DNA from 4 places in the Kitasatospora sp. NPDC001225 genome. Region 2 is predicted to be linked to each of the others. Evidence: riboswitches for the same ligand, from Rfam matches in the RefSeq annotation. Region 2 holds a riboswitch; each other region holds the start of a gene.
What was found. Region 2 has a riboswitch for cobalamin ahead of metE (5-methyltetrahydropteroyltriglutamate--homocysteine S-methyltransferase). Riboswitches for the same ligand answer to the same signal wherever they lie in the genome.

Region 1: another riboswitch for cobalamin. It lies ahead of ACWDCZ_RS36010 (peptidase); the one in region 2 lies ahead of metE (5-methyltetrahydropteroyltriglutamate--homocysteine S-methyltransferase).
Region 3: another riboswitch for cobalamin. It lies ahead of ACWDCZ_RS35980 (CoA-acylating methylmalonate-semialdehyde dehydrogenase); the one in region 2 lies ahead of metE (5-methyltetrahydropteroyltriglutamate--homocysteine S-methyltransferase).
Region 4: another riboswitch for cobalamin. It lies ahead of ACWDCZ_RS15455 (cobalamin biosynthesis protein); the one in region 2 lies ahead of metE (5-methyltetrahydropteroyltriglutamate--homocysteine S-methyltransferase).

The regions. Positions count from the first base shown of each region.
Region 1 covers NZ_JBSFJC010000187.1:527-5,043, forward strand. The annotation lists gene ACWDCZ_RS36005 (flagellar hook-length control protein FliK) at 1-57, opposite strand, end outside; gene ACWDCZ_RS36010 (peptidase) at 87-1,178, opposite strand; cobalamin riboswitch at 1,277-1,397, opposite strand; gene cobF (precorrin-6A synthase (deacetylating)) at 1,535-2,293, shown strand; gene ACWDCZ_RS36020 (amidohydrolase) at 2,557-4,440, shown strand; gene ACWDCZ_RS36025 (hydrolase) at 4,513-4,517, shown strand, end outside.
Region 2 covers NZ_JBSFJC010000134.1:28-4,544, forward strand. The annotation lists partial or broken gene ACWDCZ_RS32085 (ECF transporter S component) at 1-765, shown strand, start outside; gene ACWDCZ_RS32090 (hypothetical protein) at 784-1,101, shown strand; cobalamin riboswitch at 1,201-1,404, shown strand; gene metE (5-methyltetrahydropteroyltriglutamate--homocysteine S-methyltransferase) at 1,586-3,901, shown strand; gene metF (methylenetetrahydrofolate reductase [NAD(P)H]) at 3,986-4,517, opposite strand, start outside.
Region 3 covers NZ_JBSFJC010000186.1:4,403-8,919, forward strand. The annotation lists gene ACWDCZ_RS35965 (hypothetical protein) at 1-285, opposite strand, end outside; tRNA gene ACWDCZ_RS35970 (tRNA-Cys) at 492-562, shown strand; gene ACWDCZ_RS35975 (alcohol dehydrogenase catalytic domain-containing protein) at 683-1,726, shown strand; cobalamin riboswitch at 1,860-2,043, shown strand; gene ACWDCZ_RS35980 (CoA-acylating methylmalonate-semialdehyde dehydrogenase) at 2,254-3,753, shown strand; gene ACWDCZ_RS35985 (acyl-CoA dehydrogenase family protein) at 3,762-4,517, shown strand, end outside.
Region 4 covers NZ_JBSFJC010000037.1:8,326-12,842, forward strand. The annotation lists gene ACWDCZ_RS15445 (putative cobaltochelatase) at 1-16, opposite strand, end outside; gene ACWDCZ_RS15450 (cobyric acid synthase) at 117-1,631, opposite strand; gene ACWDCZ_RS15455 (cobalamin biosynthesis protein) at 1,628-2,620, opposite strand; cobalamin riboswitch at 2,729-2,859, opposite strand; gene ACWDCZ_RS15460 (alpha/beta hydrolase family protein) at 3,187-4,293, shown strand.

The DNA.
Region 1 (4,517 bases), on a different contig from region 2:
GGCGATCGACCCGAGCGTACGGCGGGCCGGGCGGGCCGGGGTGGGGGTGTCGCTCATCGGTGAACTCCTCGCGGTGTCAGCGTGGTTCAGCGCGTGGCCGGAACCGGCGGGCAGGCCTGGGTCGGGGCGTCGGGGGCGGCCCCGGAGGCGGAGAGCGTGGACAGCGGGGTGCCCGCGAGGCCGAGGACGGCCTGCGCCGTGGCCCGGGCGCCGGTGCCCGCGTTGAAGCCGGTCGCGTCGTAGGCGACGGCACCGCGGACCGCCGGGTCGGCGGAACAGCCCTGCTGGAGCTTCACCAGCCGGCCCCACGCCTTGAGGCCGGGGCCGAGGCGGCCGCCGGAGAGCAGCGCCTGAGTGGCCAGGCCGGTGCTGTTGGCGTTGGAGGCGGTCGCCCCGGCGGCCGCGAAGCCGCCGTCGGCGTTCTGGTGGGCGGTGAGCCAGCCCAGGCCCGTGTTCGCTTTGGCGGCGCGCCCGGTGGCGGCGAGGGCCTGGACGGCGAGCGCGGTGGCGTCGGCGTCGCTGGTGCAGGCGGCCTGGCCGAAGGAGAGCGGGAAGCCGCCGTCCGCGCACTGGCTGTTCGCCAGGAAGTCCACGGCCGCCGCCGGGGCGTCACCGGGCGTGCGGTGCAGGGCGATCACGGCGAGGGACTGGCCGAAGGCGTTGCTGTAGTCGCCCCACTGGGAGCGGTCGGAGAACCGGCCCTCGGCGGTCTGCAGCGAACGCAGGCGGGCCGGCAGGTCGACGCCGCCGAAGGCCGTCGGGTCCCCGCCGCGCACCTCGACGGCGAGCAGCAGCTTGGCGGTCGCGCCCGCGTAGGCCTCGGTGGTGCCGTCGCCGAGGTAGCCGCCGATGATCTCGGGCTTCGCCAGCCAGGCGGTGGCCTTCGCGGCGGCCTCGTCGGAGCCACGCGAGGCGGCGAAGGCCAGTACGGCGTCGATGGTGAGGCCCTGGTCGGGGTAGGCGGTGCCGTTGAAGACGGACTCGTAGTGGTCGCCGTCGACGAGCTGGCGGGCCAACCAGCCGCCCGCGGCGGCGTCGGGGCGGACCGTCGGGGACGAGGTCGCGGCGGCGGTCGCGTTCTCGGGCGCGGCGTGGGCGGCGGTGGCCGCCGGGAGTGCGGTGGCGAGCGCCACGGCGGGTATCGCGAGCAGACCGAGGGTGCGGCGGAGCGTGGGCATGGTGGCCTTTCCGGGCCCGGGCGCAGGGGCCCGGAGGGCGGCGGCGACAGCCGGGGCGGCCCTCGGGGCTCCGGCCCGCGGACCACGACGGGAGGAGGGACGACACGCCTCCGCCGACGGGTACTCGGGCTCGCCTCCGACCAGGAGCCGGCGGCCTACCGTTGCGGGCCAGCGCCGGATTCGAACCGGACTTCCCCCAGCGGCGGAGTCACAACATGACGGCCCATCATGGCGATACGGAAAAGATCCGGTCAAGGGTTCGAACGTGACATCACGGTGGCCGCCGCCCGACATCGCGACGCGCCCCTCCCGGCCGCCGACGCGACCAGGGCGTCCCGGACGGCAGAATGCCTCCCATGCGGCACATCTTCGTCATCGGCATCGGCGCGGGCGACCCCGACCATCTCACCCTGCAGGCGGTCAAGGCGCTCGCCCGCACGGACGTCTTCTTCATCCTCGACAAGAACGAGGACCGGCAGGACCTGATCCGGCTGCGCCGCCGGATGCTGGCCGAGCACGGCCGGCCAGGCCACCGGGTGGTCGAGGCGCCGGACGCGGAGCGGGACCGGACCACCCCCGCGTACGCGGCCGCCGTGGACGACTGGCGCGTCCGCCGGGCCGACCTGGTCGAGCAGTTGCTCTCCGAGCACCTCGGTGAGGGCGAGACGGGCGCGTTCCTGGTCTGGGGGGATCCGAGCCTCTACGACAGCGTCATCGCCGTGGTGGACGACGTCCTGGCCCGCGGCGCCGTCGGCTTCGACTACGAGGTGGTCCCGGGCATCAGCAGCGTCTCCGCGCTCGCCGCCCGCCACCGCACCACGCTGACCCGGGTCGGCCGCCCGGTGCAGATCACCACCGGCCGCCGACTGGCCGAGGGCTTCCCCGAGGACGTGGACGACGTCGTGGTGATGCTCGACGGCCGCGCCGCCTTCACCGGGATCGACCCGGAGGGGCTGGAGATCCGCTACGGCGCGTACCTCGGCACCCCCGACGAGATCCTCGTCGCCGGGCCGCTGGCCGAAGCCGCCCCGCGGATCAGCGAGTTGCGCGAGTCGGCCCGCGCGCGCAAGGGCTGGATCATGGACACCTACCTGCTGCGGCGCTCCGAGAGCTGACCGGCGAGCGCCGTCCCGGTTCGCCCCCCGGCCGACACTCGGACACCGGCCTCGCGCCCGGCCGTCACTCCACCCGGCCGGTGCGCTCCCGGACCGGTGCCGGTGCACTCTGGGCCAAATCCGCCACCGAGCCACTGCCTAACGTTCCGTCATGAAATCGAGCAGGACGGCCTTTTGGGCTCGTCCGGCTCGACCGCGCCGCGCCGCCGCCCGCTCCGGGCGGCGGCCCGAACCCATGACTGGAGGCCGTCGAGGTGCCTGCAATGCCGGTCGGCGGGCTGGTCCCCCGCACGGAAAACGTCACCGAACACGCCGCCGACGTCGTCGTCCGCAACGCCCGGATCCACACCGGGGACGCCCGCCGCCCGCAGGCCGGCGCCCTCGCCATCCGGAACGGCCTGATCACGGCCGTCGGGGACGACGCGGACGTCGCCCCGGCCGTCGGCCCGTCCACGGTGGTGGTCGACGCGCTCGGCCGCCGCGTGGTGCCCGGCCTCAACGACGCGCACCTGCACGTGATCCGCGGCGGCCTCACCTACGTCCTGGAGCTGCGCTGGGACGGCGTGCGGTCGCTGCGCCAGGGCCTGGCGATGCTGCGGGAGCAGGCCGCCCGGACACCCCGGGGGCAGTGGGTGCGGGTCGTCGGCGGCTGGTCGGCGGAGCAGTTCGCCGAGCGGCGGCTGCCGACCCCCGCCGAGCTGAACGAGGCGGCGCCGGACACCCCGGTCTTCGTCCTCCACCTCTACCAGTCGGCGGTCCTCAACCGCGCCGCGCTGCGCGCCGTCGGCTACACCCGCGACACCCCGGACCCGAAGGGCGGCCAGATCGTCCGGGGCCGCGGCGGCGAGCCCAACGGCATGCTGCTGGCCGCCCCGAGCGCCCTGGTCCTCTACTCCACGCTCGCCAAGGCCCCGACACCGGAGGGCGAGGAGCGCAGGACGTCCACCCGGCACTTCCTGCGCGAGCTGAACCGCTTCGGGCTGACCTCCGCGATCGACGCCGCCGGCGGGTTCCAGAGCTTCCCGGAGAACTACGCCACGGTGACCGAACTCGCCCGCGAGGGGCTGCTCTCGCTGCGCATCGCCTACCACCTGTTCCCGCAGACCCCCGGCCAGGAGCTGGACGACCTCACCCGCTGGGTCGAGACGGTCCGACCCGGGGACGGCGACGAGTGGCTGCGGCTGAACGGCGCCGGCGAGAACCTCACCTGGGCCGCCGCCGACTTCGAGAACTTCGCCGAGCCGCGCCCCGAACTGAACGCCTACGAAGGGGAGTTCGCCAAGGCCGTGCGCCTGCTCACGGAGCACGGCTGGGGCTTCCGGCTGCACGCGACGTACGACGAGACGATCCGGCGCGACCTCGCGGTGTTCGAGGGGCTCGCCGCCGAGGGGCTCTTCCCCGCCGGGAACCGGTGGCTCTTCGACCACGCCGAGACCGTCTCCCCGGACAGCCTGGACCGGATCGCGGCGCTCGGCGGCTCGCTCTCCGTCCAGAACCGGCTGTCCTTCCAGGGCGAGGTGTTCACCCGCCGGTACGGCGCCGCTGCCGCCGCCGAGGCGCCGCCGGTCCGCGCCATGCTGGCGCGCGGACTGACCGTGGCCGCCGGCACGGACGCCACCCGGGTGTCCTCCTACAACCCCTGGGTCGCCCTGCACTGGCTGGTCTCCGGCCGCACGGTCGGCGGCCTGGCGATCCGGCCCCCGGAGAACCGGGTCGACCGGGCGACCGCGCTCGCGATGTACACCACGGCCGGCGCCGCCCTCACCGGCGAGCAGGACGTCAAGGGCGTGCTGCGGCCGGGAAGTTACGGGGACCTGGCGGTGCTGTCCGAGGACTACTTCACGGTGCCGGAGCCGCAGATCCCGTCCATCGAGTCCGTGCTGACCGTCGTCGGCGGCCGGATCGTCCACGCCGCGGCCGAGTACGAGGGCATGGACGAGGAGCTCCCGCCGGTCAGCCCCGGCTGGAGCCCGGTCGCCCACTTCGGCGGCTACCAGGCCGCCCGCCCCGCCCCCGGCACGGGCGCCCGCCAGGCGGAGCTGCTCGGCGAGGCCGTCGCCGAGTCCGAGCTGCACCACCGCTGGCGGATCGCGCGCGGCCTGGCCGCCGAGCAGGGCGCGCCGTTCGACCCCTGCTTCCTCCTCTGATCCACCTGACCCGCCTTCACGCGGACCACCGCGCGAAGGACCCTGTCCGACCACACCGAAGGGAACCCCGTCATGGT
Region 2 (4,517 bases):
GCGCCGCCGCTGATCTTCGGCGCCCTGCTGGTCCTGGTGCTCGCCGTCGTCGTCGCGGAGATCTCCGCGGGCGGCATCGACGCCAAGGCCCTCGCCATGCTCGGCGTCCTGTCCGCCGTCAACGCCGGACTCCGCCCGCTCGGCGCCGGGACCGCCGGAGTGGAGACGGTCTTCTTCATCCTGGTGCTGGCCGGCCGGGTCTTCGGCCCCGGCTTCGGCTTCACCCTCGGCTGCACCTCGTTGTTCGCCTCCGCGCTGCTCACCGGCGGCGTCGGCCCCTGGATGCCGTACCAGATGTTCGGCTGCGCCTTCGTCGGCATGCTCGCCGGACTGCTGCCGGGGGCCGGGCGGCGCTGGGAGGTGCCGCTGCTGGCCGGGTACGGGGCGTTCTCCGGCTACCTCTTCGGCTTCCTGCTGAACCTCTCCTTCTGGCCGTTCTCCACCGACCCGAACAGCTCGATCGCCTACCTGCCGGGCCTGCCCTTCACCGAGCAGTGGCACCGCTACCTGCTGTTCGACCTGGCCACCTCGCTCGGCTGGGACACCGGCCGCGCCGTCAGCACCTTCACCGCCGTGCTCGTCGTCGGGCCGGCCGTCCTCACCGTCTTCCGCCGCGCGGCCCGCCGCGCCAACTTCGAGCCCACGGTGCGCTTCGAGGCCCCGCCCGGCCCGGACGCCCCATCCGGCCAGGACGCCACGCCCGGCCCGGACACCACGGTGGGGCCGCCGACCGCCGCGCGGCCCACCGGCCCGGCGCACCCCTGAACCGAAAGGCCGACCATCGTGCCCAAGCCCGCGAAGCACCGGACGATGACGCTGGACGGGGTCGACGTCGTCGTCCTGACCCCGGAACAGCACGCCGCACTGGAATCCGCCCGCCGCCAGCTGGGCGGAGCGCAGGCGCAGGTCGCCAGGATGAGGTCCGACCTCCAGCGGGGACGGCGGCTGCTGGTCGAAGCCGAACGGATACTGGCGGGCATCCCCGCCGACCAGCTCGCGCGACTGGACGGCCGACTGGGTCCGGGACGCGGCCTGACCGGACTGCTCGCGGACATCCGCGCCGCCCTGCCCGGCACGCCGGACACCCCGACGCGGACCTGACCACCGGCCCCGCGAGCCGTGGTGGCGTTCCACCATGCGGACGGGTTCCGAGATTCCCGCGCCGGGCCCGGCGCTTTGCCCCTAAGCTGACGGTGCAGCTGGTTCGCCCTGTCCGCCAGGCAGGGCGTCGCAAGAGGGAACCCGGTGACGCCTTTCGACTGGCCAGTCCGGGACTGCCCCGCAGCGGTGAGTGGGAACGACCGCCGTCATACGCACTGGACCCGGGACGGGTCTGGGAAGCGACGGCCAGTAGGTGTCCGCCCTTCACGGGACGGACGCGCCCGCGAGTCCGAAGACCTGCCACTGCCCGCCCGCGGACGACCCGCGCGCGGCTATCCGGTGACCTCGTGGGCGGGTCGGCGACCATACCAGGCGGACCAGGCCCGTACGTTCCCGTGACGGCCGCCGCCGGGTACGTCATCCCTTCGCGCCTTCGTGCCGTCTCCGGGTACCTGAGGAGAACAGACTCGCGAAGGAGAGTCCCTTGACCACGAAGTCCGCAGCCGCGGCGAGCGTCGCCACCGCGTACGGCTACCCCCGCCAGGGCCGGGGCCGGGAGCTCAAGAAGGCCATCGAGGGCTACTGGAAGGGCTCGGTCACCGCCGAGGTGCTGCTGGCCACCGCCGCCGACCTGCGCCGGGGGAACTGGCAGCAGCTCGCCGACTCCGGCGTCGAAGAGGTCCCGACCGGTGACTTCTCGTTCTACGACCACGTACTGGACACCACGGTCGCCGTCGGCGCGATCCCGCCCCGGCACCGGGCCGCCGTCGAAGCCGACCCGCTGGACGGGTACTTCGCCATGGCGCGCGGCAACCAGGACGTCGCCCCGCTGGAGATGACCAAGTGGTTCGACACCAACTACCACTACCTGGTGCCGGAGCTGGGGCCGGACACGGTGTTCACGGCGAACCCGGCCAAGGCGGTGGGCGAACTGCGCGAGGCGCTGCTGCTCGGCCACGCGGCCCGGCCGGTGCTGGTCGGGCCGGTCACCTACCTGCTGCTCGCCAAGCCGGCGCCCGGGGTGGCCGCCGACTTCCAGCCGATCACCCTGCTGGACCGGCTGCTGCCCGTCTACGCGGAGCTGCTGGCCGGGTTGCGCGCCGCCGGCGCCGACTGGGTGCAGCTGGACGAGCCCGCGCTGGTCCAGGACCGCACCCCGGCCGAGCTCAACGCCGCCGCCCGCGCCTACCGCGAGCTGGGCGCCCTCACCGACCGGCCCAAGCTGCTGGTCGCCAGCTACTTCGACCGGCTCGGCGACGCCCTGCCGGTCCTGGCGAAGGCCCCGATCGAGGGCCTGGCACTGGACTTCACCGGTCCGGCCGCCGCCAACCTGGAGGACCTCGCCGCCGCCGGCGGCCTGCCCGGCAAGCGACTGGTGGCGGGGGTGATCGACGGGCGCAACATCTGGATCAACGACCTGGAGAAGTCCCTCACGACCCTGGCGACCCTGCTGGGCCTCGCCGACACCGTCGACGTCGCGCCGTCCTGCTCCCTGCTGCACGTGCCGATCGACGCCACCCTCGAACGCGACATCGACCCGCAGATCGCCCGCTGGCTGGCCTTCGCCAAGCAGAAGGCCACCGAGGCGGCGCTGCTCGCTCGCGGCCTGCGCGAGGGCACCGGCGCGATCGCCGCCGACCTCGCGGCCAACCGGGCCGACCTGGCCTCCCGCGCGGGCTCGCCGATCACCCGCGACCCGGCGGTGCGCGCCCGGATCGCCGCCGTCACCGACGCGGACGCCCGTCGCGCCCAGGCCTACCCGCAGCGGGCCGAGGCCCAGCGCGCCCGGCTCGGCCTGCCGCTGCTGCCGACCACCACCATCGGCTCCTTCCCGCAGACCACCGAACTGCGCGTCGCCCGGGCCGACCTGACGGCCGGTCGGATCGACGGCGCCGCGTACCAGGAGCGGATGGAGGCCGAGGTCCGCGAGGTCATCGCGTACCAGGAGAAGGCCGGACTGGACGTCCTGGTGCACGGCGAGCCCGAGCGCAACGACATGGTCCAGTACTTCGCCGAGCAGCTCACCGGCTACCTGGCCACCCGGCACGGCTGGGTGCAGTCCTACGGCACCCGGTACGTGCGCCCGCCGGTCCTCGCCGGGGACATCTCCCGGCCGCACCCGATGACCGTCGACTGGTTCCGCTACGCGCAGGGCCTGACCGACCGCCCCGTGAAGGGCATGCTGACCGGCCCGGTCACCATGCTCGCCTGGTCCTTCGTCCGCGACGACCAGCCGCTCGCCGACACCGCCCGCCAGGTCGCCCTCGCCCTGCGCGACGAGGTCGTCGACCTGGAGGCCGGGGGCGCCGCCGTCGTCCAGGTCGACGAGCCGGCCCTGCGCGAGACCCTCCCGCTGCGGGCCGCCGCCCGCCCGGCGTACCTGGACTGGGCCACCGAGGCCTTCCGCCTGGCCACCTCCGGCGTCCGCGCCGACACCCAGATCCACACCCACATGTGCTACGCCGAGTTCGGCGCCATCATGACGGCGATCGACGACCTCGACGCCGACGTCATCTCCCTGGAGGCGACCCGCTCCCACATGGAGGTGGCGGGCGAGCTGGCCGAGGCGGGCTACCCGCGCGAGGTCGGCCCCGGCGTCTGGGACATCCACTCCCCGCGCGTCCCCAGCACCGAGGAGGCCGTCTCCCTGCTGCGCGCGGGCCTGGCCGCGATCCCGGCCGAACGGCTCTGGGTCAACCCTGACTGCGGACTGAAGACCCGCGGCTGGCCGGAGACCCGGGCCTCGCTGGAGAGCCTGGTCGGCGCCGCCCGCCTGCTGCGCGAGGAACTCGCCGGCTGACGCGGCCGGGCGGGGACTCTTCCGCCGGTTCGGGACGCCCGCCACGGCATGCGGGCCGCGTCGCGGCGCGGCCCGCATGCCCGTTCAGCCGGACCGGGGCAGGCCGAGGTTCTGATAGATCTCGGTGGTGACCGTGGAGAAGTTCATGGTCATGAAATGCAGCCCGGGCACGCCTTCGGAAAGCAGCCGCCGGCACATGGCGGTGGCGTGCTCGATCCCGATGGAGCGTACGGCTGCGGGATCGTTTTGCTGTTCCAGCATGCGGTCGGAGAGGGCCGTGGGAATGGCAGCGGTGCTCAGGGTCGGAATTCGGCGCAGTGACCGGATACTGGTCACCGGCATGATCTCCGGAATCACCGGAATATCGCATCCGGACTTCTGGAGGCGATCCCGGAAAAGGAGGTAGCTGTCCACCTCGAAGAACATCTGGGTGATCGCGTAGTCGGCTCCGGAACGGCACTTCGTGACGAAGTGCCGGATTTCGGAGTCCCAGTCCGGTGACCGCGGGTGCATTTCCGGGAAAGCCGCCACCCCGACGCAGAAGTCGCCCGAGTCCTTGATGAGGTGAACCAGGTCGGCGGCGTACTCGACCCCGCCCGGATGCCGGACCCAGGCG
Region 3 (4,517 bases), on a different contig from region 2:
GGTGAACCACAGGCCGCGGTGGCGGTCCTTGTCGTCGAGGGTGGCGCGCACCGCGGCCTCGTCCTTCACCCGGACCCAGTCCCCCTCGGCGAACCGGGAGGGCCGGCCGGGCGCCGGAACGTCGGCGCGGCGCTCGCGCAGGCCCTCGCGGGCGATCCTGGCGCGGCGCACGACGCCGAGTGGGGGAAGGTCGCGCAGGGGCAGGTTCTTGTACTGGCACCGGTTCGCGGCGGTTCCGCAGAGCGGCTCCGCGGTATGGGTGAACCGTGATTCCTCAACGGCCATCAGTGAAATCCCATCGGGTCGGAGATATCGGCACAGGCTAGCGCACCCGGTCTTTTACGCGCTGGCTCGTCGGACCCTACCGGCGCCATGTCGAAAGAAATAACACTAGACGCACTAAGAGCCCCATGGGGTGAAACATCGCCGTTCCCGGGGAATTCTGGTCAGGGTCCGTGTTCATGTGTGTGTAATGTTTCCATCGTTGTCGGGGTGGAGTGGCCGAGTGGCTAGGCGGCGGCTTGCAGGGCCGTTCAGATGGGTTCGATTCCTATCTCCACCTTTTACTTCCGAGTTCTTTCGAGAGCTTTCGAGTTCCTGTCGGGAGACGCGCCCGGAACAGGACGAGCGGTGCGGTCACCTGGGGCTCCGGGGGAACAATCACCCGGCGAAGGGATCGCTCATGTCCACCTCTCCCAGCGGCTCGGCCGCCCCGCTGCGCGCCGTCCAGGTCGCGGCACCGGGTGTGGCCCCCGAACTGGTCGAGGTCCCCTCGCGGGAACCCGGCCCGGGGGCCGTGCGGATCACCGTGGAGGCGTGCGGGGTCTGCCACTCCGACCTGCTCATCGCCGGCGGCCTGCTGCCCGGCAGCACCTTCCCGATCACCCCGGGGCACGAGATCGCCGGCCGCGTCGACGCCCTCGGCGAGGGCGTGGAGGGCTGGCGGGTCGGCGACCGGGTCGCGGTCGGCTGGTACGGCGGCAGCTGCGGGCACTGCGACGCCTGCCGGGCGGGCGACGGCCTGCACTGCGCACGGGTCGAGATCCCCGGCGTCGCCTATCCGGGCGGGTTCGCCGACTCCGTCGTCGTCCCGGCCGTGGCCCTGGCGGCGGTCCCGGACGAGCTCACCGCGGTCGAGGCGGCGCCGCTGGCCTGCGCGGGGGTGACGGTCTTCAACGCCCTGCGCCGCTCCGCCGCACGGCCCGGGGACACCGTCGCCATCCTGGGGATCGGCGGACTCGGCCACCTGGGCGTCCAGTTCGCCGAGAAGATGGGCTTCCGTACCGTCGCCATCGCCCGCGGCCAGGAGAAGGGGCCGCTCGCGCTCCGGCTCGGCGCCGCCCACTACATCGACAGCACCGCGGGCGATGTCGCCGAGGCCCTGCGGCAGTTGGGAGGTGCGAAGGTGGTCCTGTCCACCGTCACCAACGCGCCCGCCGTGGTGGCGACGATCGACGGGATCACCCGCCGGGGCGAGCTCGTCATGGTCGGACTCCCGGCGGAGCCGCTGGAGCTGAGCGCCCTGCAGTTGATCCAGGGCGACCGGAAGGTCTACGCGCACTCCTCGGGCATCGCGGTCGACACCCAGGACACGCTGCGCTTCGCGGCGCAGACGGGGGTGCGGGCCTGGGTCGAGGAGGTGCCGCTGGAGCGGACCGCGGCGGCGGTGGAGAAGATGGCGGCCAACCGGGCCCGCTTCCGGATGGTCGTCACCACCGGCCGCTGAGCGGCGGTCATCGGAGTCGGCCCTCGGAGCCGGTCCCTCGGGGCCGGCTCCCGGCGTGTCCGGGCAGGTGGACGGGGGTGAGCGGCCCTCCGGCGGCGCGGCGCGGGCGCGTACCCCTGGACTTACTAGGACGTCCAACTATATGGTCGACGGCAGGTCCGCGGTGTCAGGGAAGCCGGTGTGAGTCCGGCACGGTCCCGCCACTGTGACCGGGGAGTCCGTCCTCGCAGATGACGGCCACTGGCAGCCAGCCGGGAAGGCCTGAGGGCGTGCGGTGATCCGGGAGTCAGGATACCGGCCGCGGGTGGTTCGTGTTTTCCACGAGGATGGAGACGACACACATGACTCCGGGCTGCTTCCGTTCCACCGCGCCTGGCTGTCCCGTGCCGACGACCGCCAGGGCGCCCGCGTCCTGACGTACCGTCACACCGCCGTACGCCCGTGCCGAGGGGCGCACCACCGTGCGCCCGCCGACCGGCGGCGGCCTCCATTCCTCCTCTCCCCACCCCTGTCGAGAGTAGGAACCGATGGTCCGAGAACTGACCCACTTCATCGCCGGCAAGCCCACCGCCGGCACCTCCGGCCGCTTCGGCGACGTGTACGACCCCAACACCGGCCGGGTGCAGGCCAGGGTGCCCCTGGCGGGCCGCGCCGAGGTCGAGGCGGTGATCGCCGACGCCGAGCAGGCCCAGCCCGCGTGGGCCGCCTGGAACCCGCAGCGGCGGGCCCGCGTCCTGCTGCGGTTCCTCCAGCTCGTCGAGCAGGAGAAGGACGAGCTGGCCCGGCTGCTCTCCGCCGAGCACGGCAAGACCGTGGCCGACGCCCACGGCGACATCCAACGCGGCCTGGAGGTCGTGGAGTTCGCCGCCGGCATCCCGCACCTGCTGAAGGGCGAGTTCAGCGACAACGCCGGGACGGGCATCGACGTGTACTCGATGCGCCAGCCGCTCGGCGTGGTCGCGGGCATCACGCCGTTCAACTTCCCGGCGATGATCCCGCTCTGGAAGGCCGCGCCCGCGCTGGCCTGCGGAAACGCCTTCGTGCTCAAGCCCTCGGAGCGCGACCCCTCGGTACCGCTGCGGCTGGCCGAGCTGTTCCTGGAGGCCGGGCTGCCGCCGGGCGTGCTCAACGTCGTCAACGGCGACAAGGAGGCCGTGGACACCCTGCTGGAGGACCCGCGCGTCCAGGCGCTCGGCTTCGTCGGCTCCACGCCGATCGCCCAGTACGTGTACGCCACCGCCGCCGCGCACGGGAAGCGGGCGCAGTGCTTCGGCGGCGCCAAGAACCACCTGATCGTGATGCCGGACGCCGACCTCGACCAGGCGGCGGACGCGCTGATCGGGGCCGGGTACGGCTCGGCCGGGGAGCGCTGCATGGCCATCTCGGTGGCCGTCCCGGTGGGGGAGGCGACGGCGGACGCCCTGGTGGCGAAGCTGGTCGAGCGGATCGGCGCGCTCAAGGTCGGGCGCTCGGACGACCCGGCGGCGGACTTCGGACCGCTGGTCGGCGCCGACGCGCTGGCGCGGGTGCGCGGCTACCTGGACCTCGGGGTCGAGGAGGGCGCCGAACTCGTCGTCGACGGACGGGACTTCCGGCTGGCGGGGCACGAGGACGGCTACTTCCTCGGCGCCTCGCTGTTCGACCGGGTCACGCCCGGCATGCGGATCTACCGGGAGGAGATCTTCGGGCCGGTGCTCACCGTGGTGCGTGCCGCCGACTCCGAGGAGGCGCTGCGGCTGCCCAGCGAGCACGAGTTCGGCAACGGGGTGGCCATCTACACCCGGGACGGCGACACCGCCCGGGACTTCGCCCGGCGGGTGAACACCGGCATGGTCGGGGTCAACGTGCCGATCCCGGTGCCGATCGCCTACCACACCTTCGGCGGCTGGAAGCGCTCCGCGTTCGGCGACCTCAACCAGCACGGGCCGGACTCGATCCGCTTCTACACCCGCACCCGCACCGTCACCTCGCGCTGGCCCTCCGGGGCCAAGGAGGGCGCGAGCTTCACCATCCCGACGATGGGCTGAGGCGCGCCGTGCACACCCATCTGACCGACGACCAGCTCGCCATCGTCGCGACCACCCGGGACTTCGCCCGCGAGCACCTCGCCCCGCACGCCGTCGCGTGGGACCAGGCCAAGCACTTCCCGATCGACGTCCTGCGCAAGGCCGCCGACCTGGGCCTCGGCGGCGTCTACGTGCGGGAGGAGGCGGGCGGCTCGGAGCTCGGCCGCCAGGACGGCGTGCTCGTCTTCGAGGCGCTGGCGACCGGCTGCCCGTCCATCGCCGGCTACCTGTCGATCCACAACATGGTCGCCTGGATGATCGACCGCTACGGCAGTCCCGCCCAGCGCGCCCGGCTGCTGCCCGGGCTCTGCTCGACGGAGCTGCTCGGCAGCTACTGCCTCACCGAGCCGGGCGCGGGCTCGGACGCCGCCGCGCTGGCCACCCGGGCCCGCCGGCACGGGGACCACTGGGTCCTGGACGGCGTCAAGCAGTTCGTCTCGGGCGCCGGCACCTCGCAGGTGTACGTGGTGATGGCCCGAACCGGCGGCCCGGGGGCCCGGGGCGTCTCCGCGTTCCTGGTGGAGCGGGACGACCCCGGCGTCTCCTTCGGAGCGAACGAGAAGAAGATGGGCTGGAACGCCCAGCCGACCCGGCAGGTGCTGCTGGCCGGCGTCCGGCTCCCCGCCGACCGCCTGCTCGGCGGGGAGGGCGAGGGCTTCCGGATCGCCATGAACGGACTGAACGGCGGCCGGCTCGGCATCGCCGCCTGCTCCGTCGGCGGCGCG
Region 4 (4,517 bases), on a different contig from region 2:
AGCGGACGTCACTCATGCCGTACCCCAGTCCTGTCGTGCCTGACTCTGTGATCGTGCCCGGCCCTGCTGCCCCGCCCGGTTCGGCGGTCCTGCCCAGCCCTGCGTCCGTGTCCGGCTCATGCGTCACTCCCAGGGGCCCCGGGCGGGAGGAACGGCAGTGATCCGGCCGCCGGCACCCCGCCCTCGATCAGCTTCCACAGCGCGTCGGTGTCCGCGTGCTCCTCGATCAGGTCGCCCAGCCGGTCCAGCCGGGCCTCGCGCGCCGCGGCGAAGGAGGTGTCCGGCGCCGGGACGAACGCCCGGCCGGACAACTCGGCGACCTCGCGCAGGAGTTCGCGGCGGAACCCGTCGTTCTCCAGCGCGCCGTGCCAGGTGGTGCCCCAGACCGGGCCGACCCGGCAGCCGTCCAGGAAGGGACTGCCCCCCTCCACGGTCACCACCCCGTGGTGGATCTCGTAGCCCTCGACCCGCTGCCCGAACGCCTCGCCGACCGGCCGCGCCAGCACCTTCTCGACGCCGAACCGCACCCGTGTCGGCAGCAGGCCGAGGCCGTCGACGGCGCCCGCCTTCGACTCGACCTCGTCCACGATCGAGTGCGCCAGCATCTGGTAGCCGCCGCAGACCCCGAGGACCGGCAGTCCGGCCGCCACCCGCGCCTTCAGGGCCGGCTCCAGGCCGCGCTCGCGCAGCCAGGCGAGGTCCGCGACGGTGGCCCGGGTGCCGGGCAGCACCACCAGGTCGGCGTCGGCCAGCTCCTCCGGCCTGGTCGCCCAGCGGACCAGCACGCCCGGCTCCTGCGCGAGCGCGTCCATGTCGGTGAAGTTGGACAGCCGGGGGAAGCGCACCACGGCCACCCGCAGCACGTCCGCGCCGAGCGGCCCGGGCCCGTCCGCCCGGTCCGCCACGGTGGACAGGTCCAGCGAGTCCTCGGCGTCCAGCCAGAGCCCGGGCAGCATCGGCAGCGTGCCCAGCACCGGACGGCCGGTCAGCTCGTGCAGCATCTCCAGCCCGGGCGCCAGCAGCCGCGCGTCGCCGCGGAACTTGTTGACGAACCAGCCCGCCACGTGCCGCTGGTCCTCCGCCGACAGCAGCGCCAGCGTCCCGTACATCGCCGCGAAGACCCCGCCGCGGTCGATGTCCCCGACCACCACCACCGGCAGGGCGGCGGCCGTGGCCAGGCCCATGTTGGCGATGTCGCGGTCGCGCAGGTTGATCTCGGCGGGCGATCCCGCGCCCTCGCAGACCACCACGTCGTAGCGGCCGCGCAGGTCGGCCAGGCACTCCAGGGCGCGCTCCAGCAGGACGGGCTTGCGCTCGCGGTAGTCCAGCGCGCCGACCTCGGCCACCGGCCGGCCGAGCAGCACCACCTGGCTGCGGCCGTCCGCGCCCGGCTTGAGCAGCACCGGGTTCATCGCCGCCTCCGGCTCCACCCGGGCGGCCTGCGCCTGCATCGCCTGGGCGCGGCCGATCTCGGCGCCGTCGGCGGTGACGAAGGAGTTGAGCGACATGTTCTGCGCCTTGAACGGCGCGACCCGTACGCCCTGGCGGGCGAGCCACCGGCAGATCCCGGCCGTCACCACGCTCTTGCCCGCGTCCGAGGTCGTCCCCGCGACCAGCAGTGCGTTGCTCATGCCCGTCCCCTCTTCTTCAGCAGTGCCCGCAGCAGGACGTGCCCCGCGACCGTCGTACCCAGCGCCAGTGCGCCCACCCGCCGGGAGAGCGCGCAGGCCCGCTCGATGTCGTCCACTGTCACCGGCCGCAGCTCCGCGCCCAGGACGGGCCGGTGCTCCACCCGCTCGCCGTACCGCAGCGTGCCGCCCAGTCGGGCGCCCACCGCGCCGGCGAACGCCGATTCGGCCTGGCCCGCGTTCGGGCTCGGGTGCGCGGAGCCGTCGCGCCGCCAGACCCGCCAGGCGGTCCGGGGCTCGGGGGCGGCGGCCACGGTCAGCAGCGCCGTCAGCCGGGCGCCCGGCCAGCCCGCCACGTCGTCCAGCCGGGCGGAGGCCCAGCCGAACCGGGCGTAGCGGGGCGAGCGGTGGCCGACCATGGCGTCCAGGGTGTTCACGGCGCGGAAGGCCAGCAGGCCGGGGGTGCCGGCCAGGGCGCCCCAGGTCAGCGCGTTCACCACGGCGTCGGCGGTGTTCTCGGCCACCGACTCGACCACCGCCCGGGCGATCTGCTGCCCGTCCAGGGCGCTCGGGTCCCGCCCGCACAGGTGCGGCAGCCGCTCCCGGGCGGCGGCGAGGTCGCCGGCGGCCAGCGAGCGGCCGATGGTGCGGGCCTCCCGGGTCAGCGAGGTGCCGCCGAGCACCGTCCAGGTCGCGGCCGCCGCCAGCGCCGCCCGGCCCAGCGGGCGCCGGCCCACCGTACGGTCCAGGGCGAACGCGCCCGCCGCGACCGCGCCCACGCACAGCGCGGTGTACCCGGCCCCGGCGGCGCGGTCGTCGCGCCACAGCCGCCGCTCCAGCCGGGTCGCGGCGCTGCCGAAGAAGGCCACCGGGTGGCCCCGGCGGGGGTCGGCGAAGCGGGCGTCGGCGGCGTAGCCCGCGGCGGCGCCGAGCGCGAACACGGCGGCTCGGGTCAGCGGGCGCGGAGCGGGGGAAGGCGCGCGCGGGGTCATCGGCCGCACGGCGGAGGGCAGCTCGGAGTCCGGCCGGGCGGGGCAGCCTGCATCGCGTGCGTGTCCTCACTCAGGGTCCGCGCCCTGGATCGACGTGACGGCGGCGAGAGTCTCCTGGCTTCCGGGTCGAACGCACCCCCGGAGCCTTCCAGCGGCCGTGGACGGCCCGCCGTGGCGATGTTCCGAGCGTGCTCCCCGGTGACAGTGGCGGGACCGCGCCGGACTTCCACCGGCTTCCTCTCCATGCCTCCGTTTGGCCCCAGGATCCCATCACGGGCCCGAACCGGGAGTCAACCGAGGTCACGGAGGGGTTGGTCACACGGGGACGCCGCTGACGCCCGGTCGGATCGCCCGGCGCGGCCCCGCCCCGACCCCCGCCACCGGCACCCCCTGAGTACCGCCCTGAGCACCCCGGGAGCGCCCGCCGGGTGACCCGGACGGCCCAGCCCGGTGGCCGGTCGGGCGGAGCGCCGGTGAACTGGGGCTCGAACACCGTCCGGTCCGTGAAGAACGTCCGTGAACAACGTCCGTGAACGACGTCCGTGAACAACAGAGCGGGGAGCGAGATGCGTTGGGGAACCGCCGCCGTCGTGGCGGCCGCCGCGGTGGGGGCCGCCGTGCTGGTGGTCGGCCGCCGGGCCTCCGAGCGGATGGTCCGTCCGGTGACCGCCGTCCAGGAGTCCGGGCCGGTCCAGGTCCGCGCCCTCGCCGCCGGCCGGGTCACCTTCACCCGCGGCCCCGCGAGCCTGCGCCCCGGCCGCTGGGCGGTGGAGTGGGCGGACGGCGGGCACGCGGTCGTCGAGGAGGTGCTGCACGCGGACGAACAGGGCGTCACCCGCCGACTGGTCCGCGCCGACCGGGGCACCCTCGCCCCCGGCACCGAGGTCCGCTTCACCCCGCGGGTCCACCTCGGCGACCCCACCGAGGCGCTCGGCCTCGCCTTCGCCGACACCACCGCCGACGGCGAGCTCGGCGCCCTCCCCGCCTGGCGGCTCGACGGCAAGCGCGGCACCTGGGTGATCCTGGCGCACGGCCCCGGCGACGACCGCCGGCAGACCCTCCCGGTGCTCCCCGTCCTCGACCGGCTCGGCCTGCCCGCCCTCGCCGTCACCTACCGCGGCGACCGGGGCGCCCCCGCCTCCCCGGACGGGCTCAGCCACTTCGGCGAGACCGAGTGGCGCGACATCGAGGCGGCGGTACGGCTGGCGCTCGACAGCGGCGCGGGCAAGGTGATCCTGTACGGCTGGTCCGTCGGCGCGACCATCGTGCTGCAGACCGTGGCCCGCTCCGCCTGGTCGCACGCCGTCCGCGGTCTGATCCTCGACTCGCCCGTGCTCGACCTGCCCGCCTCCGCCCGCCGGGACGCCGCCCGGGCCGGCTTCCAGGGCGTCGCCGCCGAGCTCGGCGCCCTCGCCGCCGAGGGCCGCACCGGGGTCGACCTCGCCGACTTCGGCCGCATCGCCGACGGCACCGACCTGCGGGTGCCGACCCTCCTCCTGCACAGCCCCGAGGACCGGATCGCGCCCTTCGGCGCCGCCGAGAAGCTGGCCGCCGCCCGCCGCGACGTGGTGAGCCTCCAGCCCTTCCCCGGCGCCGACCACGCCACCCTCTGGAACACCGCCCCCGACCGCTACACCGAACTCCTCCGCCGCTGGCTCACCCCGCTGCTCTAGGGCCTGTCTTCGGGCTCCCGTCGTTCGCCCCGCAGAGGCGAGTCCGAAGACCGGCCCTGGCCCCTCAACCACCCCCCCTGTGCGCGAGGGCGTTTTCGGCTGGTCCCCGCCGCTTTTCCCGGTGCGATTCCCCCCGTCCGAGAATGAACGTTCCTCCCATTCCTCCGGGCCCGCGTGAAAAGTCGGCCCGGCCGACTTCCGGTGCAGCTCGATCCCGATCACGC